DNA from 2 places in the Micromonospora fluostatini genome. Region 1 is predicted to be linked to the other one. Evidence: riboswitches for the same ligand, from Rfam matches in the RefSeq annotation. Region 1 holds a riboswitch; the other holds the start of a gene.

Region 1 (15,755 bases):
TCACCGGTGTTCCACTCGCGGAAGATCTCCGCGATCTCGGCGGGCGTCGCGTCCAGGCCGGCCCGCAGCAGGTCGTACGCCTCCGCGATGAGCTGCATGTCGGCGTACTCGATGCCGTTGTGCACCATCTTCACGAAGTGCCCGGCGCCGTCCGGCCCGACGTGGACGCAGCACGGGGTGCCCTCCACCTGGGCGGCGATCTTCTCGAAGATCGGGCCGAGCTTGGCGTACGACTCGGCGGAGCCGCCGGGCATGATGCTCGGGCCGAGCAGCGCGCCCTCCTCGCCACCGGAGACCCCGGTGCCGACGAAGTGCAGCCCGTGGGTGCGCAGCGCCTCCTCCCGGCGGCGGGTGTCGGCGAAGTGCGCGTTGCCGCAGTCGATGACGATGTCGCCCGCCTCCAGCAGGGGGATCAGCTCGTCGATGACCGCGTCGGTGGGCGCGCCGGCCTTGACCATGATGATGACCGCGCGTGGCCGCTCCAGTGCGGCCACGAAGTCGGCCAGGGACTCGGCGGGGACGAACGTGCCCTCGTCGCCGTGCTCGGCCACCAGCTTGCGGGTCCGCTCCGGGGACCGGTTGTGCACCGCCACCGTGAACCCGTTCCGGGCGAGGTTGCGGGCCAGGTTCCGGCCCATCACCGCCAGCCCGGTCACGCCGATCTGCGCCGTCGCCTGTTCAGTCATCCGTTCCGCCACCTTCCAGTCGGCCTGCTGATGCAGACGGTATCGCGGCCGGTCGCGGACCCGGCGGGGAGACCGAGACGGTGTCACCAGGTGGTCGCGCCGGCACCACCCGCAGGTGCGTCCGCGTGTCGCCACCTCCGGTCGCGGCGCACGGATCGGCCGGGCCCGGCGGGCCGTCGACGGTGGCCGGTAATTCGGGTGCGGGTCGGCGGGCGGGTCGGATACCGTCCGGTCATGCGCAACTGACGCCCCTGCCGAGCCCCGGGACCACCGCCGTCGCCGTGGTCCCCTGTGCCTGCGGGCGTCCGCATCCCGTCCACCGCCACGTGCGCTGTCGACGTCGGGCCGACCCCGGGGGCACCCCTTCTCCCCGCTCGCCCGACCGTGCCCGGCCGGCCCGGCCGGCCCGGACGGTCCCGTTCCCACGAGGAGCCACCAGATGCCTGCTGCCCGCAACCCGAAGAAGTCCCGTACCCCGTCGCCCGCACCGTCCCCGGTGGACGCGCCGCCGGCGACCCCGCCGGCCAGCCTGGTCCCGCCGGCCAGCCTGGTCCCGCCGGCTGGCCCGGTCCCGCCGGCTGGCCTGGTCCCGCCGGCGGGCGTGCCGGCCCGGCCCGCCGACCTGCCGGCCCGGCCCGCCGACCTGCCGGCCCGGCCCGCCGACCTGCCGGCCCGGCCCGCAGGGCTGGTGCCGTCGGCGTCGTCGGTCGAACCGGTGGTCCGGCCGGGCGGACCCGCCCCGTCGGCGACGCCGACGGCGGGACCGCGGCAGGACGGCCGGCGCGGGGCGATCTCCGGCCGTGGCCGCTCCGCCGGTCAGACCCGCCGGTACGCCTTCCGGCGGAGCTGAGCACCGCCGGGGAGGGTCAGCCGATCAGGGGGCGGAAGGTGCCGAGGGCGACGCTGACCGCCAGCGCGGCCCCGGCCAGCGCCGCCGCCCCGGCGACCAGCAGCCCGTCGGCGACGGTGAACCGTTGCCGGCGGGCGACGGTGCGCGGGGTGCCCGCGTCGAAGCCCCGGGCGTCCATCGCCACCGCCAGCCGGGTACCCCGGCGGATCGCGCCGACCAGCAGGGCGAACGCGGTCGAGGCGAACAGGCGCAGCCGGGCCACCGGGTTGCGCCCGGCGTCCACCCCGCGCGCCCGGCGGGCCATGCTGATCATCTGCCACTCCTCGGCGAGCAGCGGCACCAGCCGGAACGCGGCCAGCGCGCCGATGGCGAACCGGGCCGGCGCCCTCGCGTTCTGGATCAGCGCGTCGGCCAGGTCCGTCGGGTCGGTGGTGGCGAAGACGATCACCCCGGGCAGCGCCACCGCGAACATCCGCAGCACCAGCCCGAGCGCGGTCACCAGGACCCCCGAGGTGACCAGCACCGGACCCGCCGCGACCAGCGTCGTACCGGACCGGTCGGCGGCGAAGAGCACCAGCGTGACCAGGATGCCCACCGCGCCCACCAGCAGTGGTGCCGCCCGCCGGGCCAGCACCCGGTAGCGGACCCCGAACAGCGGGAGCAGCGCCAGTTCGACGGCGATGGCGATCGCCGGGGCCACCGGGTCCAGGGTGGCGATCAGCAGTACCGAGAAGACCAGCGCCGCCGCCAGCTTCGCCACCGGGTTGCGCCGGGCCAGCGGCGCGCCCGGCACGGCGACCGGCTCAACCTGGAGCATCGTCGCCCCCGACGGTCCGGTCGGCCGGGGCCGGGCCGGTGCCCCCGTCGGCCCGGGACAGGACGACGGTCCGGTCAGCGAGCGCGGCGACGAAGTCCGGGTCGTGGGTGACCGTGACGACGCCGTGCCCGGCGTCGCGCAGGTCGGCGAAGAGGTCCAGCAGCTCCAGCCAGGTCCGCCGGTCCTGCCCGAAGGTGGGCTCGTCGCAGATCAGCAGGCGGGGCGCGGTGGCCAGGGCGGTCGCCACGCTCAGCCGTCGCGCCTCGCCACCCGAGAGGGTGTACGGGTTGGCCCCGGCCAGCCGGGTCAGCCGCAGCCGCTCCAGCAGTTCGTCCACGGTGGCCCGGACCGCCTCCTCCGGTCGACCGGTACGGCGCGGGCCGAGGGCGAGTTCGTCGCGGACGGTGGCGGTGACGAACTGGTGCTCCGGGTCCTGGAACACCGACCCGATCCGGCGGGCCAGCGCCGGCGCCCGCCACCGGTGCGGGGGAGTACGGGCGTCCCGGCCGGCCAGGTCGGCCCCGGCGGTCACCCGGCCGGTGCCGGGGCGCAGCAGTCCACCGAGGAGCAGGGCCAGGGTGGACTTGCCGGCGCCGTTCGGCCCCCGCACGGCGAGCGCCTCCCCGGCCCGTACGGTCAGGTCGGTGGCGGCCAGCCGGGGCGGCAGGCCGAGCCGGTCGGCGGTGAGCAACGGGGCACCGGCCGGGGTGCGGGCGCGGCGCGACGGCACCGGCCGGCCCGGCACCCAGACCCCCTCGGCCGCCAGGGCGTCCCCGTGCGCGGCGAAGACGGTCTCCGGTGGCCCGTCCGCGCGCACCCCGCCGCCCGGTTCCAGCACCACCACCCGGTCGACCAGGGGCAGCGCCTCGGCGACCCGGTGCTCGACCAGGACCAGGGTGGTGTCCTCGTCGAGCGCGCCGGCGATCGCCGCGCGGACCAGGTCCGCCCCGGCCGGGTCGAGGTTCGCGGTCGGCTCGTCGAGCAGCAGCAGGCCGGGGCGCAGGGCGAGCGTCCCGGCCAGGGCGAGCCGCTGCTGCTCGCCGCCGGAGAGCGCGGCGGTGGGCCGGTCCCGGTGGTACGGGAAGCCGACCCGGCGCAGCGCCGCGTCGACCCGGGGCCAGATCTCGTCCGCCGGCACCCCCCGGTTCTCCAGGCCGAACGCGACGTCGTCGCCGCTGCGGGCCATCACGAGCTGGGTCTGCGGATCCTGGAAGACGATGCCGACCCGTTCCCGGTCCTTGCGCGGGTCGACCCCGTCGACCTCGACGCTGCCCTCCTGCTCACCGGAGTCCTCGGGCAACAGCCCGGCCAGCGCCGCCAGCAGGGTGCTCTTACCGGCCCCCGACGGCCCGAGCAGCAGCACCCGCTCGCCGCGCTCGACACGCAGGTCCACCCCGCGCACGGCCCACCGCCTCCGCCCCGCGTGCCGCCACCCGAACCCCCGCACCCACACCCCGCTCACGCCCCGCCCCCTCCCTGCCCCGTCGCCCCGCCCCCTTCCGGCCCGTCGCCCCGCCCCCTTCCGGCCCGTCGCCCCGCCCCTCCCCGGCCCGTCGATCATGGAGTTGACCGGCCGGCACGTCGTGTCGCGGGACGTCAACTCCATGATCGACACAGTGGGCGGCCGGGTCAGACCGGGGTGCGGTCGCGGGCGGCGGGGAAACGGTCGAGGACGCCGGTGCCGGCGAGGGCCCGGGTCAGGTAGTGCCCGCCGACCCCCGCGATCAGGGTCGCGCTCACCACGGTCAGCGCCGCGTAGGGCAGGCGGTAGGTGACGAGGTCGTACTCGGCGTTCCAGACGACGAAGTCGAACAGGGCGGCGCCGAGGCCGGTGAGCGCGCCGGCGAGCGCCGCGACCGGCAGCCGGAACGAGCGGTACCGGAAGGCGGCGAAGGCCAGTTCGGCGCCGAGCCCCTGGATCAGGCCCTGGACGATGGTGATCCCGCCCCACTCCGAGCCGAGCAGCGCCGAGATGGTGGCGGCCACCGCCTCGCAGAAGAGGGCGGCGCCGGGCTTGCGGATCACCAGCCCGCCGAGGACGGCCGGCACCAGCCAGACGCCGTACATGATGGCCTGGGTCGCCGGGGCGGCGGCGAAGGCCGGGTCGGCGGCCCGCCAGACCAGGCCCCAGGCCCAGAAGATCACGCCGAAGGAGACGGCGATCACGGCGGCGACCACGATGTCGATCGTCCGCCAGCGGTGCGTGTCGGTGCGGTTCACGTGATTGCTCCCAGTCCGGACTGCGAACCAGGAGAAGACGCACGCCGCGTCCGGTTGGCCGGACGACGGCGCGGCTGGAGGTCGACCGAACTCCCTGCGCTGGCATTACCCAGATCAGGTTCGAGGGTCTGCGGGCCCCGGCCCGCACTCTCAGCGCTGTGCGCTCCCCTGTCGGAGGTGAAGTTGTCTCATCGACGCTAACACCTCGGAAGATCGCCGGGCAAAGTGATCTTTTCGCTGCTCACCGCAGCGGGCGGAGTCGCCCAGGCGCGCTCCTGCCGGTGTCGCGGCGCGCTTGTCCCGATGGCTCGACGGGCTTCTCCCGGCGTCGCGACCCGCTACTTCAGGTGTCCCGACGCGGTGCGATGCGCCGATCCGGCGGCTTTTCCACAGGCCGCGTGGCACGCATCGACGCGGTCCCGTCGCGGGCAGTACTCTCAGGCGGCCGTCAGGGCCCCGGCGGCGGGGCGGGACGGCGTGACGATCGACGAGGCGGGCGGGTGTCACGGGTGGACGGCGGATCTGTCGAGGGCGGCGAGCGGGCCGCGACCGGGCAACCCGGTCGACTGGCCGCGCCGGCCCCGCCACCGGGCGCTCCCGACTCCCCACCAGATGCTTCCACCCCGCGCCCGGGCGCTTCCGACCCGTCGTCGCCGGGTGGGCCCACCGCGCCGCCGACGGGCGGGCCGGTGGGGGGCGGGAGGCCGGACGGGGGCCGCCGGCTGCTCGGCGACCGGATCGGGTCGGTGGAGGTGCTCGCCGCCCTGCTGGTCCTGCTGGTGATCTTCCGCGAGCCGGTGGCGGGGCTGCTCTCCACGCCCCGGTTGCAGACCTGGACCACCGTCTTCGTCTCGATCATGGTGCAGGCCGTGCCGTTCCTGGTCTTCGGGGTGCTGCTCTCGGCGGTGATCGCGGTCTACGTGCCCCGCTCGTTCTGGGCCCGGGCGCTGCCCCGGCGACCGGCGCTGGCCGTGCCGGTGGCCAGCGCGGCGGGGGTGGTGCTGCCCGGCTGCGAGTGCGGCGCGGTGCCGATCGCCGGGTCGCTGATGCGCCGGGGCGTCACCCCGGCCGCCGCGCTGGCCTTCCTGCTCGCCGCCCCGGCGATCAACCCGATCGTGCTGACCGCCACGGCGGTCGCCTTCCCCGGCAACCCGGAGATGGTCCTCGCCCGGGGCCTGGCCAGCCTGGTCGTGGCGATGATCATGGGATGGCTCTGGCTGCGGCTGGGCCGGACCGACTGGATCCGGCTCCCGCACCGCCCCGACCTGGACGGGCTCTCCCGCGGGGCGGCGTTCTGGTCGGCGGTCCGGCACGACGTGGTGCACGCCGGTGGCTTCCTGGTCCTCGGCGCGATGGCGGCGGCCAGCATCAACGTCCTGGTGCCGGAGCGCTGGTTGCAGACCCTCGCCGACAACCCGGTGCTCTCCGTGCTCGTCCTGGCCCTGCTCGCCGTGCTGCTCTCGCTCTGCTCCGAGGCGGACGCCTTCGTGGCGGCGTCGCTGTCCCAGTTCTCCCTCACGTCCCGGCTGGTCTTCCTGGTGGTGGGTCCGATGGTCGACCTCAAGCTCGTCGCGATGCAGTCCGGGGTCTTCGGCCGCCGGTTCGCGTACCGTTTCGCGCCGGCGACCTTCGTGGTCGCGGTGACGGTGGCGGTGGCCGTCGGGGCGGTGCTGCTGTGAACCGGCAGGCACAGGCGGTCGTCCTGCTCCTGCTCGGCGGGGCCGTGGTCCGGGCCAGCGTCACCGACCTCTACCTGCGGTACGTCAAGGAGGGGCTGCGCCCGTTCCTCGTCGCCGCCGGGATCGCGCTGATCGCCGCCGCGGTGATGACCCTCTGGTACGAGTTGCGCCCGCTCCTGCCCGGCCGGGGCGGCACGCCGAGCGGCCAGGGCGACCACGCCGAGCCCGGCGAGCCCGGCGACCACGGCGGGCACGGCCACCACGAGCCCCGGGTCGGGTGGCTGCTCCTGCTGCCGGTGCTCGGGCTGCTGCTGGTCGCCCCGCCCGCGCTCGGTTCGTACGCGGTCAGCCAGGCCGGCACCACGATCCCCGGTGACGGGTTGCCCGACTATCCCGCCCTGCCCGACGAGGATCCGGCGCGGATCACCGTGCTGGACTACGCCTCCCGGGCGCTGTTCGACGCGGGGGCGTCGCTCGGGGACCGCCGGGTCCACCTCACCGGCTTCATCGCCACCGGCCCGGACAAAAGGCCGATCCTGGCCCGGATGGTGCTCTCCTGCTGCGCCGCCGACGGGCGTCCGGTCAAGCTCGGCCTGACCGGTCAGGCGCCGGTCGGGCTGCCCGACGACACCTGGGTGGAGGTGGTCGGCCGCTACAGCGACCGGGTCGGCCGTGACCCGGTCAACGACGCGGAGATCCCCTACCTGGACGTGGAGACCTGGCGGGAGGTGCCCGCCCCGAAACGCCCGTACGAGTAGGACGCCCCGGAGTGGGTAGGCTCCCGATCATGCGGATCGACGCGCGCGGGCTCACCTTCGAGGTACGTTCCGGCGGGCCGGCGACGGGTGAGCCGGTGCTCCTGCTGCACGGCTTCCCTCAGCACGGCGGCGAGTTCGACGACGTGCTCCCGGCGCTGCACGCCGCCGGGCTGCGCACGTACGCGCCGGACCAGCGGGGCTACTCACCCGACGCCCGGCCACCCGAGGTCGCCGACTACCGGATCACCGAGTGCGTCGCCGACGCGCTCGCCCTGCTCGACGCCCTCGAAGCGCCCCGGGTGCACCTGGTCGGGCACGACTGGGGCGCGCTGGTCGCCTGGCACCTGGCCGCCGGGCACGCCGACCGGGTCCGCACGCTCACCGCCGTCTCCGTCCCGCACCCGGCCGCGATGGCGTACGCCCTGGGCACCGACCCGGAACAGCGGGACCGCTCGGCGTACATCGGGTTGTTCCGGCAGCCGGGGAAGGCGGAGGACGTCCTGCTCGCCGACGACGCGACGGCGCTGCGGGCGCTGCTCACCGGGGTCGGCGACGCCGACCGGGTGGACCGGTACGCCGCGCCGATGCGCGAGCCCGGGGCGCTCACCGCCGCGCTGAACTGGTACCGGGCGATGTCCCCGACCGACCTGGCCGAGGTCGCCCCGGCCCGGGTGCCGACGACGTTCGTCTGGAGCGACCAGGACCCGGCCGTCGGCCGGACCGCCGCCGAGGCGTGCGCCGCCCAGGTGACGGGGGAGTACCGCCTCGTCGAACTGACCGGGGTGAGCCACTGGATTCCCGACGAGGCCCCCGCCGCGCTCGCCGAGGCGATCCTGGCCCGGGTCGGTACGGCCCGGTGACCCCGACGGACGGAGGACGCATGACGGTGAGCGCGGACGCGTACCTGGCGGCGGTGACCGAGGCGATCGGGCGGGTCTCCGCCGGCCAGCGGGAGGCGGTGACCCGCGCGGCGGACCTGATCGCCGACGCGGTCCGCGCCGACGGGGTGGTGCACGCCTTCGGCACCGGTCACTCCGAGGCCCTGGCCATGGAGATCGCCGGCCGGGCCGGCGGGCTGGTGCCGACCAACCGGATCGCGCTGCGGGACGTGGTGCTGCGCGGCGGCGAGTCGCCGGACCTGCTCGGGCCGATGCTGGAACGCGATCCGGCGGTGGCGCACCGGCTGCTCGACCTCACCCCGGTCAGCCCGTCGGACGTCTTCGTGCTCGCCTCCAACTCCGGGGTCAACGGCGCGATGGTGGAGTTCGCCGCGCTGGTCAGGGAGCGCGGGCACGGCCTGGTCGTGATCACCTCCGCCGCGCACTCGGCGCGGATGACCTCCCGGCACCCCTCCGGGCGCAAGGTGGCCGACTTCGCCGACGTGGTGCTGGACAACGGCGCCCCGTACGGCGACGCGACCCTGCCGTTACCCGGCGGCGGTGCGGTGGGCGCGGTCTCCTCGATCACCGCCGCGTTGCTGGCGCAGCAGATCGTGGTCGAGGTGGTGGCCCGGCTGCTCGACGTCGGTGTGCCCGCGCCGGTGTACCTGTCGGCGAACATTCCCGACGGGGACGCGCACAACGCCGCCCTGGAGGCCCGGTACGCAGGGCGGATCCGCCGGGGGTCGTGACCCGCCGGTCGCCCCGGCCGACACCGGCCGCAGCGACGGACATGAGTTGGTTTCGTGGTGCCCGGTGCCGGGCACAGGCGTTGTCGCCAACCGGGGGTGGACCCCGTGGGCGGTACGTCTTCACGGAGGTTGCGCGTGTCGAAGGAAACCGAGAAGCAGCGCTGGCAGCGCAACTTCGCCGACCTGCTCCAGGAGTTGCGGGTCGCGCAGACCGGCGTGCAGATCCTCTTCGCCTTCCTGCTCACCCTGCCGTTCAGCGCCGGCTTCAGCGAGACCACGAACTTCCAACGGGACGTCTACATCGTCGCGCTGCTGGCCGCTGCCGCCGCCACCGCGATGATCATCTCGCCGGTCGCCTTCCACCGGGCGTTGTTCCGGCAGGGTCGCAAGCCGGAACTGGTCCGCTTCGCGCACCGGATGGCCAGCGGTGGTCTCGCCTTCATGCTGGTCGCGATGGTCAGCGCGGTCCTGCTGGTCACCGACTTCGTGTTGCCCTTCTGGGTGGCGCTGCTGCTCACCGGGTGCACCGGGGTCTGGTTCCTGACCTTCTGGGCGGCGCTGCCGTTCGCTCGACGCAACTGGGGCGAGGACGACCTCGACGACGACGAGGACACCCCGGCCTGACCCCTGGTCGCCGCCGATCCGCCCGGCCGGCTCGGACCGTTCGCCCACCTGGGCACAACGGTGACGGAACCGAGGGGCGCAACGGTGACGGAACCGACGCCGGGGCCCAGTGAGGGCCGGGCAGGTCCGAATAGAGGCGTACCGGACGCTACTCCTGGGTAACTACCCGGGAGTAGCGCTCGTTCGGAGCCACCGACCGTGCAGCCGGACCCGAGGAGGCAGCCCGTGACCACCATGCGCAACGACCGAACCGGGGCCGACGCGGACCCCGCGCCGGCCCCGGCGACGACGACCGAGCACCCCGTGCCGGCTCCGGCGGCTGGGCACGCCGCGTCGCCCGAGTCGGCCGGACCCGGTGACGGGGCGGGGCCGCTGCCCGGCGAGGCGGGGCAGGTCAGCGAGAAGGAGGCTCGGCAGGTCGCCGAGGCGGCCCGCGAGGCGGCCTGGGACCGGCCCAGCTTCGGCAAGGAACTCTTCCTCGGCCGGCTCCGCCTGGACCTGATCGACCCCTGGCCGCGCCCCGACCCGGCCGACAGCGCCCGCGCCGAGGAGTTCCTCGGGCGGCTGCGCGCGTACGTAACCAGCGAGGTGGACGGCGCGGCGATCGAACGGGACGCCCGCATCCCCGACGAGGTGTTCCACGGCCTGGCCGACCTCGGCGCGTTCGGCATGAAGATCGACCGAGAGTACGGCGGCCTCGGCCTGACCAACCTGCACTACTGCCGGGCGCTGATGCTGGCCGGGTCGGTCAGCCCGGCGATCGGCGCGCTGCTCTCGGCGCACCAGTCGATCGGGGTGCCGCAGCCGTTGAAGATGTTCGGCAGCGCCGAGCAGAAGCAGCGCTTCCTGCCCCGGCTCGCCGCCGGTGAGGTCTCCGCGTTCCTGCTCACCGAGCCGGACGTCGGCTCCGACCCGGCCCGGCTCGGCACCACCGCCGAGCCCACCGCCGACGGTACCGGGTACCGGCTCAACGGGGTGAAGCTCTGGGCGACCAACGGTACCGTCGCGACCCTGCTGGTGGTGATGGCGCGGGTGCCGGCCACCGAGGGGCGGCGCGGCGGGATCACCGCCTTCGTCGTCGAGGGGGACGCCGAGGGCATCACCGTCGAGCGACGCAACTCCTTCGTCGGGCTGCGCGGCCTGGAGAACAGCCTCACCCGCTTCCACGACGTCTTCGTCCCCAAGGAGAACGTCATCGGCGGCGAGGGCAAGGGGTTGAAGATCGCCCTCACCACGCTGAACACCGGCCGGCTGTCGCTGCCCGCGATGTGCGTCGGAGCCGGCAAGTGGTCGCTGAACGTGGCCCGGGAGTGGGCCGCCGACCGGGTCCAGTGGGGCCGGCCGGTCGGCGAGCACGAGGCGGTCGCCCAGAAGCTGGCCTTCATCGCCGCGACCACGTACGGCATGGAGACCATGCTCGACCTGTGCTGCCTGCTCGCCGACGACGACCGCAACGACATCCGGATCGAGGCGGCGCTGGTCAAGCTCTACGCCAGCGAGATGGCCTGGACCATCGCCGACGAGCTGGTCCAGATCCGGGGTGGTCGCGGGTACGAGACCGCCGACTCGCTCGCCGCCCGGGGCGAACGGCCGGCCGCCGTCGAGCAGATCCTGCGGGACCTGCGGATCAACCGGATCTTCGAGGGCTCCACCGAGATCATGCACCTGCTCATCGCCCGGGAGGCGGTCGACGCCCACCTCTCCGTCGCCGGGGACATCATCGACCCGGACGCCGGTCTCGGCCGCAAGGCGAAGGCCGGGGCGCGCGCCGGGGCGTTCTACGCGAAGTGGCTGCCCACCCTGGCCGTCGGCCGGGGCCAGTCGCCGACCGCGTACGCCGGGTTCGGCCCGCTCGCCGGGCACCTGCGCCAGGTCGAGCGGTACAGCCGCAAGCTGGCCCGGTCGACGTTCTACGCGATGTCCCGCTGGCAGGGCAAGATGGAGCGCAAGCAGGCGTTCCTCGGCCGGGTGGTGGACATCGGCGCGGAGCTGTTCGCGATGAGCGCGGTCTGCGTACGGGCGCACGCCGAGCGCGACGCCCACCCGGAGAACCTGGAACTGGCCGACCTGTTCTGCCGGCAGGCCCAGCTCCGCATCGACCAGCTCTTCACCGCACTGTGGTCGAACACCGACCGGGTCGACGTGGCCGCGGCGAAGCGGATCCTCGCCGGTCGGTACGCGGCGCTGGAGGAGGGGGTGGTGACGCCCCCCACCGACCAGCCCTGGGTGGCCCCCTGGACGCCCGGCCCCAGCACCACCGAGGACGTCCGCCGCCGCCTCCGCTGAGGCGCGCTGAGGTGTAAGGAAGGGCCCCCTGTTAACGCATACGGTAGAGAAGGGAACCCTTCTCACCCGCCACGTGTTAATAAGGGGCCCTTCCTTGCACCCCGGCACGGGCGGGGCGGGGGTGGGTCAGCGGCGGCGGACGCCGAGGCGGCGGAGTTCCAGCTCGGCCAGGGCGTCCACGGTGGCGTCGTCGCCGCGCCGCCACGCCTCGGCGACGTCGGGGGTGATCCGGGTCAGCCGCCGTACCGGCTGGTTGGCCAGGGCGCGCAGGGCCAGCAGGTCCCGGCCGGCGGGGACGCCGGCCAGCGCCGCCGCCGCGCCGGCCCGGCGCATCCAGCGCACCCGCAGCGGCAGCCAGCCGACCAGCACCAGCCCGAGCGGGAAGATCAGGACGGCCACCGCGAGGGCCAGGGCGAGCTGGTCGATCAGTTCCTGCTGGTCGCGGCCGGCCTCGGCCAGCGCCCGCGCGGCCCCGGCGGCCCGTTCGAAGGGCGCGGTCAGCTCGTCGCCGACCAGCGGTACCCGGCCGACCTTGCCGCCCGCGTCGGCCAGGTTGTCGGCCAGGCCACCGCCGGCCCCCTCCATCTTCTGCCCGGGTACGGCGAGCTTCTGCACCAGGTCGTGCAGCCACAGCGCGCCCCGGATCGAGGCGTACACCCAGGCGACGACGAGCAGGTCGGTGAGGAGCTGACGGAGGGCGACGGGGGAGCGGTCAGCGTAGATTTTCACGCCGGACAGCGTGTCACGCCCCCGCCCACCCGTCGATGCCCCGACCACCGGCCGGGGGACGCCGCGCAGGGCGCGGGCAGCGGGCGGGGTCAGGGCGCGCAGGCCGGGCAGGTGCCGAAGATCTCCAGCGTGTGGCTGACGTCGGAGTACCCGTGTTGCGCGGCGACCCGGTCGGCCCAGGACTCCACGGCCGGGCCGGCCACCTCGACGGTCCGCCCGCAGGAGCGGCAGACCAGGTGGTGGTGGTGCCCCTCGCTGCACCGGCGGTAGAGGTGCTCGCCGCCCGGCGGGCGCATGACGTCGATCTCGCCCGCGTCGGCGAGCCCCTGCAACGTCCGGTAGACCGTGGTCAGGCCGACCCGTTCGCCCCGCTCCCGCAGCATCGCGTGCAGATCCTGGGCGCTGTGGAAGCCCTCGACCTCGCCGAGCAGGGCGCTGACCGCGCTGCGCTGGCGGGTGTTGCGGACGGTGGTGCCGCTCTCCTCGGTCACGATCCCTCCCCGGCGTGATCGACCGCGTCGGCCACGATGTGCGCGACGTGCTCGTCGACCAGGGCGTAGGCGATCTCCCGGCCGCGCCGCGAGCCGCGTACCACCCCGGCACCGCGCAGCACCCGCAGGTGCTGGGAGACCAGCGGCTGGGTCGCGCCGAGCTTCTCCACCAGCTCGTGCACGCAGCGTTCGCCCTCGGCCAGTTCGCTGACGATGGCCAGCCGGATCGGTGCCGAGAGCGCCCGCAGCAACTCGCTCGCACCCTCGTACGAGTCGTAGCCGTTCGCGCTGGTCACCCTGCAACGGTAACCGTTACCAGCCGGCGGCCGGAAACCAGGATCAGCGCAGCACCACCTCGTGCGGCTCCGGGGCGGGCGCGGCGACCGGGGCCCGGCGGCGGCGCAGCACCCGCCAGGCCGCCCCGGCGACCGCCACGACCAGGAACGACGCGATCGCCAGCAGCACCACCGAGGCTCCCGGCGCGGTGTCGACGTTGGCGGCGACGAAGACCCCGCCCCCGGCGGCGAAGAGCCCGAGCGCCATCGCTGCCGTCATGGTGCTGCGGAATCCCCGGGTGACCTGCTGCGCGGTGGCCACCGGCACCACCATCAGCGCGCTGATCAGCAGCACCCCGACGGCCCGCATGGCGATCGTGACGGTCACCGCCGTGGTGACCGCGATCAGCAGGTTGAGGGTACGCACCGGCAGGCCGGAGACCCGGGCGTACTCCTCGTCGTGGCAGACCGCGAAGAGCGCCGGGCGCAGCGCCAGCATGACCACCGTGATCGCCGCGCCGAGCACCGCGATGGCGGTCAGGTCGGTCGACGAGATGGTGGTCAGCGAGCCGAACAGGTACGCGTTGAGGTTGGCGTTGGTGCTGTCGGAGAGCCCGACCAGCATCACGCCACCGGCTATGCCGCCGTAGAAGAGCAGCGCCAGGGCGAGGTCCCCGCTGGTCCGCCCCCGGGCCCGGACCAGTTCGATGGCGACCGCCCCGATGATCGCCGCGACCACCGCCACCAGCACCGGGGACCGGTTGAGCAGCAGCCCGGCGCCGACCCCGGTCAGCGCCACGTGCCCCACCCCGTCGCCGATCAGCGCCAGCCGGCGCTGCACCAGGTAGATGCCGAGCGCCGGTGCGGCCAGGCCGATCACCAGGGCGCCGATCAGGGCCCGCTGCATGTACGGGTACTGGAAGAGTTCGATGCTCATCTGCTCCACAGCCCCACGGGCTCGTCGGGACCGTGCGGGTGCACGTGGTCGTGGTCGGGCTCGGCGTGGTGCCCGGCCGGCTCCGGCACCGCGCCGTCGTGGGCGATGCCGCCCTGGTGCACCACCAGCGCCCGGCTGGTCACCGGACGCAGCGGGCCCAGCTCGTGGGCGACCAGGAGCACCGTCCCGCCGCCGACGACGAAGCCGCGCAGCGCCGTGGCGAAGGCCTCCTGGCTGGCCGCGTCGACCCCGGCGGTGGGCTCGTCGAGGACCAGCAGGTCCGGCTGCCCGGCCAGGGCCCGCGCGATCAGGGTGCGTTGCTGCTGGCCGCCGGAGAGGGTGGCGACCGGGTCGCGGGCCCGGTCGGCGAGGCCGACGGCCTCCAGCGCGGCGGCCACGGCGGCCCGGTCGGCGGCACCGGGGGGCCGCAGCACCCCCCGGCGGGCCAGCCGGCCGGAGGCGACGACCTCCCGGACGGTGGCCGGTACGCCGCTGCCGGCACCGAGGCGCTGCGGGACGTACCCGATCCGGTGCCACCGCCGGAACCGGCGCTGCGGGGTGCCGAACAGCTCGACGGAGCCGGCGGTGAGCGGGACCAGCCCGAGCACCGCGCGGATCAGGGTCGACTTGCCGGAGCCGTTGGCCCCGAGCACGGCGACCACCTCACCGGCGGTGACGGTGAACGAGACGTCCCGCAGCACGGGGCGGCCGTCGTAACCGACCGCCCCGTGCGTGACGGAGATGACAGGTGTGCTCACGAGCAGCTCAGAGCCGTTCGGAGAGCCTGGAGGTTGGCGCGCATCACCGAAAAATAGTCGCCGTCGCCCGTCGCGGACAGTCCCTCCAGCGGATCCAGCACGGCGGTCTTCGCGCCGACCTCGGCGGCGATGGTCTCGGCGACCTTCGGGCTGACCAGCGTCTCGAAGAAGATCGTGGTGGCCTTGTGCGCCCGAGCCTCCTCGGCGACCGCGGCGAGACGCTGGGGAGAGGGCTCGTTCTCCGGGGTCAGCCCGGTGATGCCGATCTGCTCCAGCTCGTACCGCTGGGTGAGGTAGCCGAAGGCGGTGTGGCTGACCACGATCTCCCGGCGCTGGCAGGTCTCCAGCCCCTTGCTGAACTCGCCGTCGAGCTGCTCCAGCTCGGTACGGAACTGCTGGGCGCGGGTGGTGAAGTCGGCGGCCCGCTCCGGGGCGAGCTGCCCGAGCCGCTCGGCGAGCTTGTCGCCGATGGTCGCCAGGCGGGTCGGGTCGAGCCAGACGTGCGGGTCCTTGGCCCCGTCGCCCTCCGCGTGCTGCTCCTCGGCCGCCGGCTTCTCGTCGGCGTGCTTCTCCTCGCCCTCGTGGTCGTGATCGTGGTCGTGCCCGTCCTCGCCCTCGTGGTCGTCCCCGTCGCCGTGGTCGTGGCTGTGCCCGCCGGCGGCGGCGTCCAGCAACGGCTGCACGGTGGCCACGTCGAAGGCCCGGTCCTCGGCGTTCTGCTCGACGGCGGTGTCCACCGCGGGCTGGAAGCCGTCCAGGAAGACCACCAGCTCGGCCTGGCTGATCTGGCCCACCTGGCTCGGGCTCAGCTCCATGTCGTGCGGATGGGATCCCGGCTTGGCCAGGTTGGTGACGGTCACCGCGTCCCCACCGACCCGCTCGGTGACGAACTGCAACGGGTAGAAGCCGGCGACCACGTCGATGCGGTCCGGGGAGCTGCCGGCAGTCTCGTCGGTGCCGCACGCCGCCGCGCCGCCCAGGGCGAGCAGGGCGGTGGTGACGGCGGCCAGGGTGC
Region 2 (15,755 bases), 670 kb from region 1:
AACGAGCGGCGGGTACCCACCATCGCCCTCGCCCCGGCCGGCGACATCAGCAACCCGGTGGCCGAGCGCCGGTACGTGTTCCAGCTCGCTCCGACCGCGGCGGACAGCGCCGGCGTGCTCGTCAACGAGCTGGGCCGCGCGGGCGTCCGCCGGGTCGCGGTGCTGTACAGCGACGACGACTACGGCCGGGAGGGGCTCGCCGCGCTGCGCAGCGAGTTCGTCAAGGCCAACGTCACGCTGGTCCGCAGCACCGCCGTCCGCAGCACCGTCACCGACCTCGCCCAGCCGGTCCAGCAACTGGTCGGCCGCGACCCGGAGGCGCTGATCGTGTGGACCTCGCCGGAGCAGGCGGCCCTCGTCTCGAACAGCGCCGCGCAGGCCGGCTTCGAGGGCAACCTCTACTTCGACGCGGTGGCCGGCGGTGACCTCTTCCTCGGCACGTCGGCGCGGGCCAGCAGCCAGGCGACCCTGGTGTTCACCCAGACCATGGCGATCGACGACGTGATCGCCACGACGCCGGCCAAGGCGGCCCGGCGGCAGTGGTTCCAGGACTACACCGCACGCTTCGGCGGGTACCACGGCCTCTCCTCGTTCGCGGCGGACGCCGTGCAGCTCATCGCGGACGCCGAGCTGCGGCGCGGCGACGGGGCGGGCCGGCAGGCGGCCCGCGACGGCATCCGGGACGTGCTGGAGACCTCGCAGATGGACGGGCTCTCCGGCCCGATCCGGATGACGCCGGACAACCACTCCGGGCTGATGCCCCAGGCGCTCACCACCCTGGTCGCCCGGGGCGGTCGGTGGCGGCTGGCCGGCTGACGCCCGACCGACCCGGCTGGCCGGCCTCCCGAGGGGAGGCCGGCCAGCTTCCGGTCGGCGGACCGACCCGTCGACGGTCCGTGGTGGTCAGCGGTTCGAGGTGGTCTCCCGCACCCAGGGCAGCGCGATCCGCTCCGCGAGCACCAACGCCGAGTAGAGCAGGATGCTCACCAGCGCGACCAGGATGATGGCCGCCCAGGACGTGGCGGTGTCGCCGATGCCCGCGTACTGCTGGATGACGTAGCCCAGGCCACCCTCACCGGCCTGGAACTCCCCGATCACCGCGCCGATCGCGGCCAGGGGCATGGCGACCTTCAGCCCGACGAAGATCTGCGGCAGCGCGGCCGGGAACCGGACCTTGCGGAACGCCTGCCACCAGGAGGCGTTCCAGGAGCGGGCCAGCTCGGCCAGGTCGGCGGGGGTGGTGGTGAGCCCGGTGGCGGTGGAGAGCACGATCGGGAAGAAGCAGAGCAGGAACACCATCGTGAGGATCGGCGTCTGACCCCAGCCGAGCGCCACCACCAGCAGCGGCCCGAGGGTGATCTTCGGTACCGCGTTGATCGCGACCAGCAGCGGGGTGAACATCCGCTCCACGGTGCGGGAGGCGGCCAGCGAGAGCCCGATCAGGATGCCGGCCGCCGCCGAGAGGGCGAAGCCGAGCAGGATCTCCAGGGTGGTGACCCAGGCGTGTTCCAGCATCGGCGCGGGCTTCTCGACGAACGCGGCCAGCACCGAGCCGGGGGTGGGCAGCGCCGCCGGGTGCACCAGCTCCAGCCGGGCGGTCGCCCACCAGACCACGAAGGCGACCAGCAGGCCGGCCCCGGGCAGCAGCACCGCCGGGGCCTGGGCGCGGACCGCCGCGCCGGTCCCGGTCGGCCCGCCGGCCGCCGGGTTGTCCGCTCCGACCGGCGGTGTCGGCACCGCCGGTAACCGGACGTCAGTCATCTTGTCCTCCTCAACGTGCCGGCCGTCGCGGCCGACGACAGGGGGGTACGCCTCGCCGGGAGCACCGGCGGGGACGTACCCCCGTGTGACGGACGGTCCGATCAGGCCTTCGGCGTCAGGCTGAAGTCGATGATCTGGTCCGGAGTGATGTTCTGGTCGAGCGCCCCGGCGCCCTGCAGGATCGCGATGCTCTTGGCGACCCGGCCGTTGTCCAGGGTGCCGAGCGCGGTACCGGTGTTGTTCGACCGGACGTACCCGGCCATGAGCGACAGCTCGGCGGCGGCTGCCGCCGGCACGCTGGCCTCGACGTTCTTCTTCAGGATGTCCCCGGCCTCCTGCGGGTGGGCCAGGGCGTACTCCAGACCCTTGAGCAGCGCGGCGCTGAACCGCTTGACCATCTCCGGGTTCTCCTTGGCGAGCTTGCTGGAGGTGATCAGCGCGTTGCCGTAGAGGTCCTGCATCACGTTGCTGTACGGCAGCATGACGGCCTTCTTCTTGGAGACCGTCTCGATCGTCGGCTGGCCGACGACGAACTGGCCGATGCCGTCGACGCTGCCGGAGGAGAGGGTGCCGATCAGGCTCTGCGGGTCGCCGTTGACCCACTGCACCTTGCTGGCGTCGATGCCGGCCATCCGCGCGTACGTCGGGAAGAGGTTGCGCACCACGGAACCCGGGGCGTCGGCGAGCTTCTTGCCCTCCAGGTCCTTGGGCGTGGCGATGCCGTTGCCCTCCAGCGTGGCGATGCCGGCCATGGTCCGCTGGTGGATGGCGGCGATCACGGTGAAGTCCTTGGCCTGGCCGTTGCCGACCTGGAGCAGACCACCGGTGAGGTCGATCGGTCCGAAGTGGGCCTTGCCGCTGACGACGGCCTGGATCACGCCGTTGGTGCCCAGACCGGGCTGGATCTCGACGTCGAAGCCGGCCTCCTTGAAGAAGCCCTTGTCCTTTGCCACCCACGCGTACGCGTCACGACCGAAGTTGCCGAAAGAGGTGAGGTAGGTCACCTTCTCCAGTGACCCACCGTTACCTCCTGCTGACTGCTCGGCGTCGTCCGAACCGCTGCTGCACGCGGTCACCAGGGCGAGGGCGGTGGCCAGCGTGGCAGCGGCGACCGTACGGGTCAGCCTTCTCATCAGTGCACCATGTCCTTTCCCACCGGGGGATTCAGCCACCCGGGAGGGTCGTCGAACTGCGCCGACGCCGATCCAGGGGGAGATCGGCGCCACCGTAGGAGGGGATTCTTCGCGGGCACAGCGTACGAGACTTGTACCTGATGGTCACCAGTCACATCACGTTGCGGAACGAAAACAAACAGAAATCCACCCCGGACTGTTCGTAGTGAACACTCCTTCGCTACCCTGGCCCGACCCGAGAACATCGCAGCTCATGGCAGCTCAAGGAGGCGAGCCGGGGATGATCCGACTCTCTGGGGTATCTCGAACCTTCCACGGACGCACCGGCCACGTCGAAGCCCTGCGCGGCATCGACCTGCACGTCGCGGAGGGCGAGTTCGTCGCCGTCCTCGGCCGGTCCGGTTGCGGCAAGTCCACTCTGCTCCGAATGGTCGCCGGCCTCCTGCCGGCGACCGGCGGCGAGATCACTGTAGGTGGCACCCCGATCACCAGACCACGCCGGGACATCGCCATGCTGTTCCAGAAGCCGGCACTGCTGCCGTGGCGCACGGTCCTGGACAACGTCCTGCTGCCGGTGGAGTTCTTCGGCTGGAGCCGGGCGAAGTACCGCGACCGGGCCCGACAGCTGCTCGACATGGCCGGGCTGGCCGGCTTCGAGAAGCGCCTGCCGCACGAGCTCTCCGGCGGCATGCAGCAGCGGGTGTCGCTGTGCCGGTCGCTGATCGGCGAGCCCCGGGTGATGCTGATGGACGAGCCGTTCTCCGCGCTCGACGCGCTCACCCGCGAGGAACTGTCCGGGGAGTTGCAGCGGGTACACATGGAGACCAAGGCGACGATCGTCTTCGTCACCCACTCGATCGACGAGGCGGTGCTGCTGGCCGACCGGGTGGTGGTGCTCAGCCCCCGCCCCGGCCGGATCCGCAAGGTGGTCGAGGTGGACATCCCCCGGCCGCGCTCGCTGGGCCGCAACGCGCACCTGGCCGACGTCGCCCGGGTCAGCGCGGACCTGCACGAACTGTTGATGGAGCGGCACGCGCCGGATGCTCCCCAGCCGGTCGCCGTGGGCGCCGGCGCCCTGACAGCCACAGGCCTGGGGGCATGACACCATGCGGCTGACCGTCTTCACCGAGCCGCACCGCGGCGCGACCTACGACGACCAGTTGCGCTTCGCCCGGCTCGCCGAGGCGGGCGGGTTCGAGGGCTTCCTCCGGGCCGACCATTATCAGGCGCTGGGTGCCGATCCGGGCCTGCCCGGCCCGACCGACGCCTGGGTCACCCTGGCCGGGCTGGCCCGGGAGACCAGCCGGATCCGGCTCGGCACGCTGGTCACCTCGGCCACCTTCCGGCTGCCCGGCCCGCTCGCGGTGCTGGTGGCCCAGGTCGACCAGATGAGCGGCGGCCGGGTCGACCTGGGCATCGGCGCCGGCTGGTACGAGCGGGAGCACGCCTCGTACGGCATCCCGTTCCCGGCCGTCGGTGAGCGCTTCGACCGGCTCTCCGAGCAGCTCGACGTGATCACCGGGCTGTGGCGGACCCCGCCGGGCGAGACCTTCACCTACGTCGGCGACCACTACGAACTGCGGGACTCTCCCGCCCTGCCGAAGCCGGTGCAGGCGCCCGGACCGCCGATCATCATCGGCGGCAGCGGGCCGAAGCGCACCCCGGAGCTGGCCGCCCGGTTCGCCGACGAGTTCAACATGCCGTTCCGGACCGTCGCCGACACCGCCGACATGTACGACCGGGTGCTGGAAGCCTGTGACCGGTTCGGCCGCACCGACTCCGACCGCGCCCCGCTGGTGCTCTCCGCCGGCGTCGTGGTCGCCATCGGGCGCACCGACGCCGAGTCGCAGCGACGGGCCGCTCCGCTGCACGTCAAGACCGCGCTGCCGCCGGAGGATCCGGTGGTCGGCTCCCCCGCGCAACTGGTCGACCGGCTCGGCGAGTTCGCCGCGATCGGCACCACCCGGGTCCACCTGCGCCTGATCGACCTCGCCGACCTCGACCACCTGGAACTCATCGCCAGCGAGGTGCTCCCCCAGGTGAACGGAACCGGGTGACCGGCATCAGCCGGGACCTCGGACCCGGCCCGGTGGGCCAGGAGATCGTCGACGGGAACGGACGGGCCCGGGTCTGACACCTCTGCTCACCGGTGTCGGGGACACGACATATCTTCCCCGCCTGGTCCAACTCACGTAGACCCGCCGAGGGCGCGTCGCCGCGGCACGCTGGGCGAAGGTGGCGATCGGATGCATCGGGCCGTAACGTGCCGGACATGGCGTTTCGGACCTGGGGCCGGTTGTTGCCCACCGCACTCGGGGTGAGTGCGCTGGCCGGCGCCGGCCAACTCGGCATCGGCTACGCGTTCGGCATCCTCCGTTTCACCGGCGACTACACCGGTGCGGCGGCCGACCGCTGGCCGGCCCAACTCGTCTGGGCGGGCTGGTTCGCGGCGGTCGCCGCCACCACCGGGGCCGTGGTGGCCGACCGGCTGGCCCACCGCGACCGGCTGCCGGTCGGCCCGGCGGTGCAGCTCGCGGTCGCCGGTGCCGCCGGCCTCGGCGCGACCGTCGTGGCACCGCTGTGCATGCGCCCGGCCCGCGCGGCGGACCTCGGCGCGGTCGACCCGGTCTGGGCCGTCGCGCTCTGCGCCCTGCTCGGCGCGGTGGTCGGGGCCGGCGCCGCGCTCGCCGTACCGCTGTACCCGCCGCTGGGCTGGAACGTCGCGCTGCTCACCGGCACCGGCTGGCTGCTCGCGCTGCTCTCGGTCACGCCGTCGATCCTCGGCACCGGTCCGCTGCCCACGGTACGGCTCGGGGTGCTGGAGCCGGCCTGGCTCGACCCCGACGTCGCCCAGCGCCTGGCCGTGCTGCTCCTGCCCCTCGTGGCCCTGCTCGCCGGTGCGGTCACCGGCACCCTGGCCCGTCGGCACGGCCACCCACCCGTGGTGACCGGCGTGTCCGGGGTGGCCGGCCCGGCGCTCGTCGCGTTCACGTACCTGGCCGCCGGTCCCGGCGTCGGGGTGGACCGCTACCAGGCGGCCCCGTACGCCGGTGCCCTGATCGCGGTCGCCACCGGCGCGCTCGGCGCCACCGCCGCCACCGTCTGGCGGTGGCCGGTCCCCGGCTGGCCCACCGGTGCCGGCTGGCCGTCGGTCGTCCGGGCGGTGACCGGCCGGCGGACGGCCACCGCACCCCCGGCCACCCCCGCCCGGACCGTCCGGGCCGTCGAACCGACCGATATTCTCCTCCCCCTGCCCTCCGGAACCGGGCTGCCCGGCGAGGGCGGTGTCGGGACCACCGACCGGTCGGCGGACGGTGCGCCGTCCCCGACCGGGACGGCCGGCACCGGGCCGGTGGGTGGGGAATCGGTCGGAGGCGAACCGGTGGACGCGGTACCGGTCACCGGAGGAGAGGTCGGCGGGGGTCTCGTGGGTGGCGCGCAGGTGGACCGGGCAGCAACGGGCGAGGACGCCACGGGCGGCGTACCACCGGCGGACGGGTCCACCGGCCCCCCGGTGCCCCCGCCCGCGCACTGGGAGTGGCCGGTGACCAGCACCGACACTCCCACGCCACGACCCACCGCCGGTACCCGGCCCGCGCCCCTCCCCGCCACCACCGCCCCGCCGACCGTGGCCGGCACGACGCCCGCCACCACGGCTCCGGAGGCCACGATGATCCCGCCGGCCACGACCCCGGAGGCTGTGGCCCCGGAGGATATGGCCCCGGAGCCCACGACGCCGGAGAGCGCGACGCACAGCGGCACGACCTACACCGGCGCGACGTCCGACGGCCCGGGTGCGGGCGGCGCGCCGGTGGGTGGCACCGCCGCCGAGGTCGGTGCGGTCCGGTTCGACGTACCGGAGAGGGGGATGGCCGGGGACAGCGGGCCCTACGGCGCCGGGATCGGCGCCGCCTTCCCCGAGCCCGCGCCGACCCGGCACGACCGGCTCCCGCTGCCCGACCTCGCCAACGTGCCGAGTTGGAACGCCTTCGCCCCGCCCCGCCGCACCGACCCGGAACCCGCCTGGGACGAGGACGACCAGCCGGAGCCGGCCGCGGCCACGGAGGCGGCCCCCGGGGCCGACGCCCCGGAGGAGCCCGACCGGACGCCCACCGCCGAGGCGGGCGCCGGCCGGTTCACCCTCCGGCGTGGACTGTTCCGGCGCAACCGGAACCGGCCCGAGCAGGACGACCCGGCCGCGACCGACCGGGGACGCGACCGCTCGGAGCCGGTGCCGGAACACGACGAGGAGTACGTCGACTGGGTCACCGGGCTGGGCCGGCCCGGCCCGGAGCAGGAGGTCGGCCCCCGGTCGCTGCGCTCCCCCGGCCGGCACCACCGCGACTGACCCAGCACTGCCGGGCCGGCCGGACCGGACCCGCCGTGCGGACGACCAGGCCCGCCCTGCGCGGTCAGGCCTGTGGAAGGTAGACCCGGCCGCCGGCGGAGACGAACTCCGCCGACTTGTCCTGCATCCCCCGCGCCGCGTACTCCTTCAGCTCCTGGGTGATCTTCATGGAGCAGAACTTCGGCCCGCACATCGAGCAGAAGTGGGCCGTCTTCGCCGGCTCGGCGGGCAGCGTCGCGTCGTGGTACGACCGTGCCGTCTCCGGGTCCAGCGACAGGTTGAACTGGTCCTCCCAGCGGAACTCGAACCGCGCCTTGGACAGCGCGTCGTCCCAGGCCTGCGCCCCGGGGTGCCCCTTGGCCAGGTCGGCCGCGTGCGCCGCGATCTTGTACGCGATCACACCCGCCTTCACGTCGTCCCGGTCCGGCAGCCCGAGGTGCTCCTTCGGCGTGACGTAGCAGAGCATCGCGGTGCCGAACATGCCGATCATCGCCGCCCCGATCGCCGAGGTGATGTGGTCGTACGCGGGCGCGATGTCCGTGGTCAGCGGGCCGAGCGTGTAGAACGGGGCCTCGTGGCACCACTCCTGCTGGAGGTCCACGTTCTCCTTGATCTTGTGCATCGGCACGTGCCCGGGGCCCTCGATCATCACCTGCACGTCGTACTCCCAGGCGATGCTGGTCAACTCGCCCAGCGTCCGCAGCTCGGCGAACTGGGCCTCGTCGTTGGCGTCCGCGATGGACCCCGGCCGCAGCCCGTCACCGAGGGAGAAGGTCACGTCGTAGCGGGCCAGGATCTCGCAGAGTTCCCGGAAGTGGGTGTAGAGGAAGTTCTCCTCGTGGTGCGCCAGGCACCAGGCCGCCATGATCGAGCCGCCCCGGGAGACGATCCCGGTGACCCGGTCCACGGCCATCGGCACGTACGGCAGCAGCACCCCGGCGTGCACCGTCATGTAGTCCACGCCCTGCTCGGCCTGCTCGATGACGGTCTGCCGGAACACCTCCCAGCTCAGTTTCACCGGGTCACCGCCGACCTTCTCCAGCGCCTGGTAGATCGGCACCGTCCCGATCGGCACCGGCGAGTTGCGCACGATCGCCTCGCGGGTCTCGTGGATCCGCTTGCCGGTGGACAGGTCCATCACGGTGTCCGCGCCCCAGCGGGTGGCCCAGGTCAGCTTCTCCACCTCCTCGGCGACCGAGGAGGTCACCGCCGAGGTGCCGATGTTGGCGTTGACCTTCACCAGGAACGCCTTGCCGATGATCGCCGGCTCGCACTCGGGGTGGTTGACGTTCAGCGGCAGCACCGCCCGACCGGCGGCGATCTCGTCCCGGACGAACTCCGGCGTCGTCTGCTCCCGGATCGCCACGAACTCCATCTCCGGGGTGACGACCCCGGCCCGCGCGTACGCGAGCTGGGTGGGCCGCCTCCCGTCGGTACCCGCCAGCGGGGTGCCCGCCCCGCGGACCGGGGCGACGTCCCCCCGCTCGGCGATCCACGGACCGCGCAGCGCCGGCAGCCCCACCTCCGGGTCGGAGCCCGGCCCCGAGGTGTCGTACAGCCGGACCGGCGGGTTGTCCCCGGTCAGGTCCACCTCGGCGAAGGGCACCCGGACGTCCGGCCGCGAGCCCTCGACGTACACCTTGCGACGTGCCTGCATGACAGCCTCCCTGTCGATCACGCGGGACGCGCCGACGGGACCGGCCGCTCCGGCGACCAGCCGAAGTGGTCCAGCGGGCCGGCCCCCGCGCCCAGCTTCCAGTCCCGCCCGCCGGTCAGCGCGCGGGCGACGTACTCCTTGGCGGTGTCGACCGCCAGCGGCACCGGGTCGCCGAGGGCCAGTCGGACCGCGACCGCCGCCGAGAACGAGCAGCCGGTGCCGTGGTTGTTGCGGGTCGCCACCCGGGGCCCGCGCAGCAGGGTGGTCCGGCCGCCGCCGGCCAGCACGTCGACCGACTCGCCGTCCGCGTCGACGTCGCCGCCGGTCACCACCACGTGCGCCGGCCCGGCGGCGGCGAGCGTCTCGGCCGCCGCGACCATCTCCTCGACCGTGGTCACCGGCGCTCCGGTGAGGGCGGCGGCCTCCGCGCAGTTCGGCGTCGCCACCTCGGCGTACGGCAGCAGCCGCTCGACCGCGGCCACCACGCCCAGCGCGTGCCCGCTGGTCGCCACCAGCACCGGGTCGACCACCAGGTGCGGCAGTCGCCCCGCCTTCGCCACCTCGGCGATCGCGTCGGCGACGGCGGGGGTACCGAGCACCCCGGTCTTCACCGCCCGCACGGCGAAGTCGGCCAGCACCGCCTCGAGCTGCTCGGTGACGGTACGCGGGGGCAGCGCCAGGACCGCGTCGACGCCCCGGGTGTTCTGCGCGGTGACCGCGGTCAGCACGCTGGTCCCGTACGCCCCGAGGGCGCCGAAGACCTTGAGGTCGGCCTGGATGCCGGCACCGCCGCCGGAGTCCGAGCCGGCGATGGTGAGCACGGTCGTGGGGGTCACTGTTCTCCTCCGCTCGGGGCCGCCTGGTGCGGCTCCGGTCCGCCCGGGACCGCCTGGTGCGGCTCTCGTTCGCCCGGTGTCGTCCGGTGCGTCGTCGGGGGCGCCGGCCGGACCTCCCCGTGACAGGTCCGGCCGGCCGTTCCGGCGGCGGTGAGCGCGGCGGCGGTGAGCGCGGCGGCCACCTCGCCCGGGTCACCGGCGCGCATCACCGCGCCCAGCACCGCCACCCCCACCGCGCCCGCCCCGACGCAGGCCGTCACCTGCTCGGGTGTGGTCACCCCACCGAGCGCCAGGGCCGGTACCGGGCTGCGCCCGACCAGCGCGGCCAGGCCCGCCGGGTGCAGGGGTGGGCCGTGGCCGGGTTTGCTGCGGGTGGGCCAGACCGGCGACAGGGTCACGTAGTCCTCCGTGGTGAGCCGCCCCAGCTCGGCCGCGTCGTGACAGGACCGCCCGACGAGCCGCACGGCCGGCGGCGGGTACGGGCCGGCGGCGGGCAGGTGCACGGCGTCACCGCCGAGCGGGTCGGGACCGGCCACGACGAGCGTGCCGCCAACGTCGGCGAGGATCGCGCGCAGGTCGGCGGCGAGGGCGGCCCGCTCGGCGTCGGGCAGGTCCCGCTCCCGCAGCACCACCCAGCGGACGCCGCCGGCCACCGCCCGCGCCACCACCCGGTCCAGCGCCTCCCGGGCCATCCGCCGGTCGGTGAGCACCACCACGCCGGACGGTGCCACGGTAATCACAGGTCCGGCCTGCCCTCGTCCGGGGTGGAGGCGAGGGCGTGGAACCGGCGGGCGATCCGGCCCGCGCCGTACGCCAGCCGCCCGGCCTCGACCGCGTACCGCATCGCGGTGGCCATCGCCACCGGGTCGACGGCCCGGGTGACCGCGCTGGCCAGCAGCACCGCGTCGCAGCCGAGTTCCATGGCCAGCGCCGCGTCCGAGGCGGTGCCGATGCCGGCGTCGAGGATCACCGGCACCTCGACGCTCTGCCGGATCAGCCGGATGTGGTGCGGGTTGCCGACGCCCAGCCCGGAGCCGATCGGGGCGCCGGCCGGCATCACCGCCGCGCAGCCCACGTCGGCCAGCCGCCGGGCCAGCACCGGATCGTCGCTGGTGTACGGCAGCACGGTGAACCCGTCCGCGACCAGTTCCTCGGCGGCGCGGAGCAGTTCCACCCCGTCGGGCAGCAGCGTCCGCTCGTCGCCGATCACCTCCAGCTTGACCCAGTCGGTGTCGAAGGCGTCCCGGGCCAGGTGGGCCACCTTGACCGCCTCGGCGGCGGTGTAGCAGCCGGCGGTGTTCGGCAGCAGCCGGACGCCGCACCGGTCCAGCAGGTCCAGCAGGCCGCCGGAGGTCCCCGGCGCGGTGTCCACCCGGCGCAGCGCCAGGGTGACCAGCCCGGTGCCGGAGGCCCGGACGGCCTGCTCCAGCACGTGCAGGTTGGCCGCCCCACCGGTGCCGAGGATCAGCCGGGAGCCGAACGTCTCCCCGCCCACGGTGAAGCCATCGTCGGGGCTCGTGGTGGTCATCCCGGTCACCCGCCCTGCGCCGCGCTGAGCACCTCGACCCGGTCCCCCGGCCGCAACGCGGTGGCCGGCCAGCCGGTCCGGGGCACCACCTCGCCGTTGACCGCGACGGCCACGCCGCGCTGCTGTGGGGTGACCTCCCGGACCAGGTCGGCCACGCTCGCCCCGGCGGCGACCGTCCGTTCGACACCGTTCACCGTCACGTCCACCCGTCCTCCTCGATCGACTGCTTGCTGCGACCCGTGCTTCCCGGCCGGGCCGCGCCGCAGGTGAAGCGGTCGGCGCCGAAGGGGGCCAGGAGCGGATCGGGGGTGCCGGTCACCACCAGGTCGGCGATCAGGTCGGCGGTGACCGGGGCCAGCACGATGCCGTGCCGGTGGTGTCCGGTGGCGACGATGACGCCGGGGCGGCCGGGCAGCGGACCGAGGACCGGGGCGTTGTCCGGCGTACCCGGGCGCAGCCCGGCGACCGCCTCGACCAGGTCGTACTCGGCCAGGTCGGGGACCAGGTCGACGGCGGCGCGCAGCAACCGCAGCACGGCACCGGCGGAGACGGCGGTGTCCGAGCGCTCCTCGACGGTCGCGCCGACCACCACCTCCCCGTCGGCGCGGGGCACCAGGTAGACCGGCTCGCCGTCGGCGTACCCCCGGATGACGTGGCGGAAGCCCGGCGGACCGCCGTCGGGCGCGCGGAGCCGGAGGATCTGCCCCTTCACCGGCCGCACCGGCAGCCCGGTGAGGGCGGCGGCGCCGCAGCCGGCCGCCACGACGGTGACCGGCGCGACCACCTCGGACAGGTCGGTGACCGGGGTGCCGACCAGCCGCGCCCCGGCCCGCTCGGCCGCCGTGCGCAGCGCCGTGACCAGCCGGCGCGGGTCGACCTGGTGGTCGGTGGCGGCGAACGCGCCGCCGCGCAGCCGCAGGGTGAGCGCCGGTTCGCGGTCGCGCACCTGCGACGGGCGCAGCGGCGTGATCGGCAACCCCAGACCCTGCTGGTACGTCCAGAGTCGACGCGCCTCGGCCAGGTCGTCGCCGGTCAGCCCGACGACCAGGGTGCCGTCGGTGCGGTACCCGATCGGCGTGCCGGCGGCCTCGGTCAGCTCGGCGGCGAACCCCGGCCAGCGGGCCGCCGAGTCGGCGAGCAGCCCGGTCAGCTCGTCCTCGCCGAAGTGCGCCTCGACGACCGGGGAGAGCATCCCGGCGGCGACGCCCGACGCACCCGACCCGGGAGCCGGATCGTGCACGACGACCCGCAGCCCCCGCCGCGCGCACCGCCAGGCGATCGCCAGCCCGATCACCCCGCCCCCCACCACCGCCACCTCCGGTGTAAGGAAGGGCCCCCTGTTAACGCTTTCGGTAGTAGAGGGGCCCCCTGCTAACACGTCAGCTCCCGGAGCAGCTCAGCGGTGGCCCGCGCCGGATCGGCGGCGGTGGAGAGCGCGCCGACCACCGCCACCCCGTACGCCCCGGCGGCGCGCAGCGCCGGCACGGTCGCCGCGGTCACCCCGCCGATGGCGATCACCGGTACGTCGACCGCGTCGGCGACCGCGCGGATCCCGGCCGGGCCGATCGGGTCGGGCAGGCCGTCCTTGGTCGAGGTGTGGTGGCACGGGCCGACGCCCAGGTACCCGGCCCCGGCGTCGACGGCGGCACGGGCGGTCACCGGCTCCCGGGCGGTGGCGCCGAGCACCGCGTCCGGGCCGAGCACCCGACGGGCGGCGTCGACGGGCAGGTCGTCCGCGCCGACGTGCCCGCCGTCGGCGCCCACCGCGAGCGCCACGTGCAGCCGGTCGTTGACCAGGCAGGTGGCCCGGTACGGGGCGCAGAGCGCGACGACCCGGCCGGCCAGGTCGTACGCCTCGCGGTCGGTGGCGGCGTCCTCGACCCGTACCTGGACGACCAGGTCGGGGCCGGCGACGCCGAGCGCGGCCCGGACCACGGCGAGCGGATCCCGCCCGGGTCGGGTGTCGGTGACCAGATGCAGTCGTCCCAGGGACGGCACGGCAACTCTCCTCCCTGCGCCGGCATTACCCGGATCAGGTTCGACGGTCGGGGGCTCCTAGCCCCCCTCTCAGCCCGGTGCACCGGGCTCCCGTGGGTTGGTTGCGTGCCACCGTACGACGAATCCCCGGATCCGCCAAGCCCCGCCCGGCCCCCGCCCCACCCCGTCCATCCACCGCGATCACGCAGTTCAGGCCCGCGTGACGCGGCATGTGCGGCATTTGCCGGGGCGGCAACCGCATGATCGCCGAAAGAGACGACGGCGGCGACAGGCGGGGACGGGGCGGGTGGGGGTTCCGGTTTGGGGGGCTCGCACCTATTGCGGGGTGGCGTTACGGAACCGTTACCGCTCCGCATCTTGCCGGACACTCACATATTGGCACTAATTTGTTTATTGGTTCGACAGAATGCTGCCGGGGGATCGGCGTCTCCTCGTCAGCGTGTGTCCGAGTCGATATCGGGGCGGTCTTCGGCGAGCCGCCCCTGTACGCCGTCGTCCAGTACGGACAGAGGAGACCTCGTGTCCCTATCCCGCCGCATCAGACCGCCGCGCGGCGCCCTTCCCGCGGCCCTGATCACCCTCACCCTCACCACCACCATGATCGGCGCGCCCGCCCAGGCCGCCCCCACCACCGCGCCCACGGCCGCGCTCGCCCAGGCGGCCCCGGCCGCGCTGGCCCAGCCGGCACCGAAGCCCGCACCGGCGCCGGCCGCGCGGACCGCCGCCGCCGAGCCGTACTCGATCCTGGTCTTCTCGAAGACCGCCGGGTTCCGGCACGGCTCCATCCCGGCCGGTATCGCGGCCATCCAGCAACTCGGTGCGGCGAACGGGTTCACCGTCGACACCACCGAGGACGGAGCCGCGTTCACCGACGCGAACCTGGCGAAGTACAAGGCCGTCGTCTGGCTCTCCACCACCGGGGACGTCCTCGACGGCGGGCAGCAGGCCGCGTTCGAGCGCTACATCCAGGGCGGTGGCGGGTACGCCGGCGTGCACGCCGCCTCCGACACCGAGTACAGCTGGGAGTGGTACGGCAAGCTGGTCGGCGCCTACTTCGCCAACCACCCGGCCAACCAGACGGCCACCGTCAAGGTCGAGGACCACGCCCACGACTCCACCGAGCACCTGCCGGAGCGCTGGGAACGCTACGACGAGTGGTACAACTTCCGCTCGAACCCGCGCTCGCAGGTGCACGTCCTGGCCAGCCTGAACGAGACGAGCTACAACCCGGGCGCCGGGGCGATGGGCCACGACCACCCGATCGCCTGGTGCCAGGAGTACGACGGCGGCCGGGCCTGGTACACCGGTGGTGGCCACACCAACGAGTCGTTCGCCGAGCCGGAGTTCCTGGAGCACCTGCTCGGGGGCATCCAGACCGCCGCCGGGGTGGTCGACTCCGACTGCGCCGCCTCCCAGACGTCGAGCTTCGAGAAGGTCACGCTGGACAGCAACACCAGCAACCCGATGGAGCTGGACGTCGCCCCCGACGGGCGGGTCTTCTACATCGAGCGGGACGGCCGGGTGCAGATCGTCAAGCCCGACACCGGCAACACCGTCACCGCGATCGACCTGGACGTCTTCACCGGTAACGAGGACGGCCTGATCGGCATCCGGCTGGACCCGGACTTCGCCACCAACAACTGGGTGTACCTCTACTACGCGCCCAACGGCGGCGGCCCCCGCAACTACCTGTCGCGGTTCACCGTCAGCGGAGACAGCATCGCCCTGGCCAGCGAGAAGGTCGTGCTGGAGGTCACCACCCAGCGCAACACCTGCTGCCACGCGGGCGGCACGATGGCGTTCGACTCGGCCGGCAACCTGTACCTGGCCACCGGGGACAACACCAACCCCTTCGAGTCCAGCGCCTTCACGCCGATCGACGAGCGGCCGGGACGCCAGGACTACGACGCCCAGCGGACCTCCGGCAACACCAACGACCTGCGCGGCAAGGTGCTCCGAATCCACCCCGAGGACGACGGGACGTACACCATCCCGGAGGGGAACCTCTTCCCGCCGGGCACCGAGAAGACCCGCCCCGAGATCTACGGGATGGGCTTCCGTAACCCGTTCCGGATGGGCATCGACCCGGCCACGGACACGCTCTACGTGGCCGACTACGGGCCGGACGCCGGCTCGGCCAACCCGAACCGGGGCCCCGAGGGCCTGGTGGAGTGGAACATCGTCGACCGGCCCGGCAACTACGGCTGGCCGTACTGCACCGGGACCAACCAGGCCTACAACGACTACCAGTTCCCGTCCGGGCCGAGCGGGGCGAAGTTCGACTGCGCCGCCCCGGTGAACAACTCGCCCAACAACACCGGCCTGACCACCCTGCCGGCGGCCATCCCGGCCACCGTCGACTACGGCTACGGCGGCAACCCCCGCTTCCCCGAGATCGGCGGCGGCGGCGCGCCCATGGGCGGCCCGGTCTACCGGTACGACGCCGACAGCACCTCGGACCGCAAGTGGCCGAAGTACTACGACGGCAAGGCCA

What was found. Region 1 has a riboswitch for thiamine pyrophosphate ahead of ACQUFX_RS00370 (ECF transporter S component). Riboswitches for the same ligand answer to the same signal wherever they lie in the genome.
Region 2: another riboswitch for thiamine pyrophosphate. It lies ahead of thiE (thiamine phosphate synthase); the one in region 1 lies ahead of ACQUFX_RS00370 (ECF transporter S component).

The regions. Positions count from the first base shown of each region.
Region 1 covers NZ_CP191251.1:77,243-92,997, forward strand. The annotation lists gene gndA (NADP-dependent phosphogluconate dehydrogenase) at 1-686, opposite strand, end outside; gene ACQUFX_RS00355 (hypothetical protein) at 1,126-1,536, shown strand; gene ACQUFX_RS00360 (energy-coupling factor transporter transmembrane component T family protein) at 1,553-2,353, opposite strand; gene ACQUFX_RS00365 (ABC transporter ATP-binding protein) at 2,340-3,815, opposite strand; gene ACQUFX_RS00370 (ECF transporter S component) at 3,983-4,573, opposite strand; TPP riboswitch at 4,647-4,753, opposite strand; gene ACQUFX_RS00375 (permease) at 5,263-6,252, shown strand; gene ACQUFX_RS00380 (TIGR03943 family putative permease subunit) at 6,249-7,010, shown strand; gene ACQUFX_RS00385 (alpha/beta fold hydrolase) at 7,040-7,870, shown strand; gene ACQUFX_RS00390 (sugar isomerase domain-containing protein) at 7,891-8,640, shown strand; gene ACQUFX_RS00395 (DUF6328 family protein) at 8,776-9,264, shown strand; gene ACQUFX_RS00400 (acyl-CoA dehydrogenase family protein) at 9,499-11,550, shown strand; gene ACQUFX_RS00405 (hypothetical protein) at 11,677-12,279, opposite strand; gene ACQUFX_RS00410 (Fur family transcriptional regulator) at 12,369-12,770, opposite strand; gene ACQUFX_RS00415 (ArsR/SmtB family transcription factor) at 12,767-13,066, opposite strand; gene ACQUFX_RS00420 (metal ABC transporter permease) at 13,110-13,976, opposite strand; gene ACQUFX_RS00425 (metal ABC transporter ATP-binding protein) at 13,979-14,740, opposite strand; gene ACQUFX_RS00430 (metal ABC transporter substrate-binding protein) at 14,737-15,755, opposite strand, start outside.
Region 2 covers NZ_CP191251.1:6,737,027-6,752,781, reverse strand. The annotation lists gene ACQUFX_RS30240 (ABC transporter substrate-binding protein) at 1-816, shown strand, start outside; gene ACQUFX_RS30235 (ABC transporter permease) at 904-1,761, opposite strand; gene ACQUFX_RS30230 (ABC transporter substrate-binding protein) at 1,863-2,894, opposite strand; gene ACQUFX_RS30225 (ABC transporter ATP-binding protein) at 3,175-3,996, shown strand; gene ACQUFX_RS30220 (LLM class F420-dependent oxidoreductase) at 4,001-4,951, shown strand; gene ACQUFX_RS30215 (hypothetical protein) at 5,167-7,242, shown strand; gene thiC (phosphomethylpyrimidine synthase ThiC) at 7,307-8,899, opposite strand; gene thiD (bifunctional hydroxymethylpyrimidine kinase/phosphomethylpyrimidine kinase) at 8,917-9,735, opposite strand; partial or broken gene ACQUFX_RS30200 (thiamine phosphate synthase) at 9,873-10,427, opposite strand; gene ACQUFX_RS30195 (thiazole synthase) at 10,472-11,263, opposite strand; gene thiS (sulfur carrier protein ThiS) at 11,269-11,469, opposite strand; gene thiO (glycine oxidase ThiO) at 11,460-12,641, opposite strand; gene thiE (thiamine phosphate synthase) at 12,635-13,261, opposite strand; TPP riboswitch at 13,256-13,365, opposite strand; gene ACQUFX_RS30175 (ThuA domain-containing protein) at 13,781-15,755, shown strand, end outside.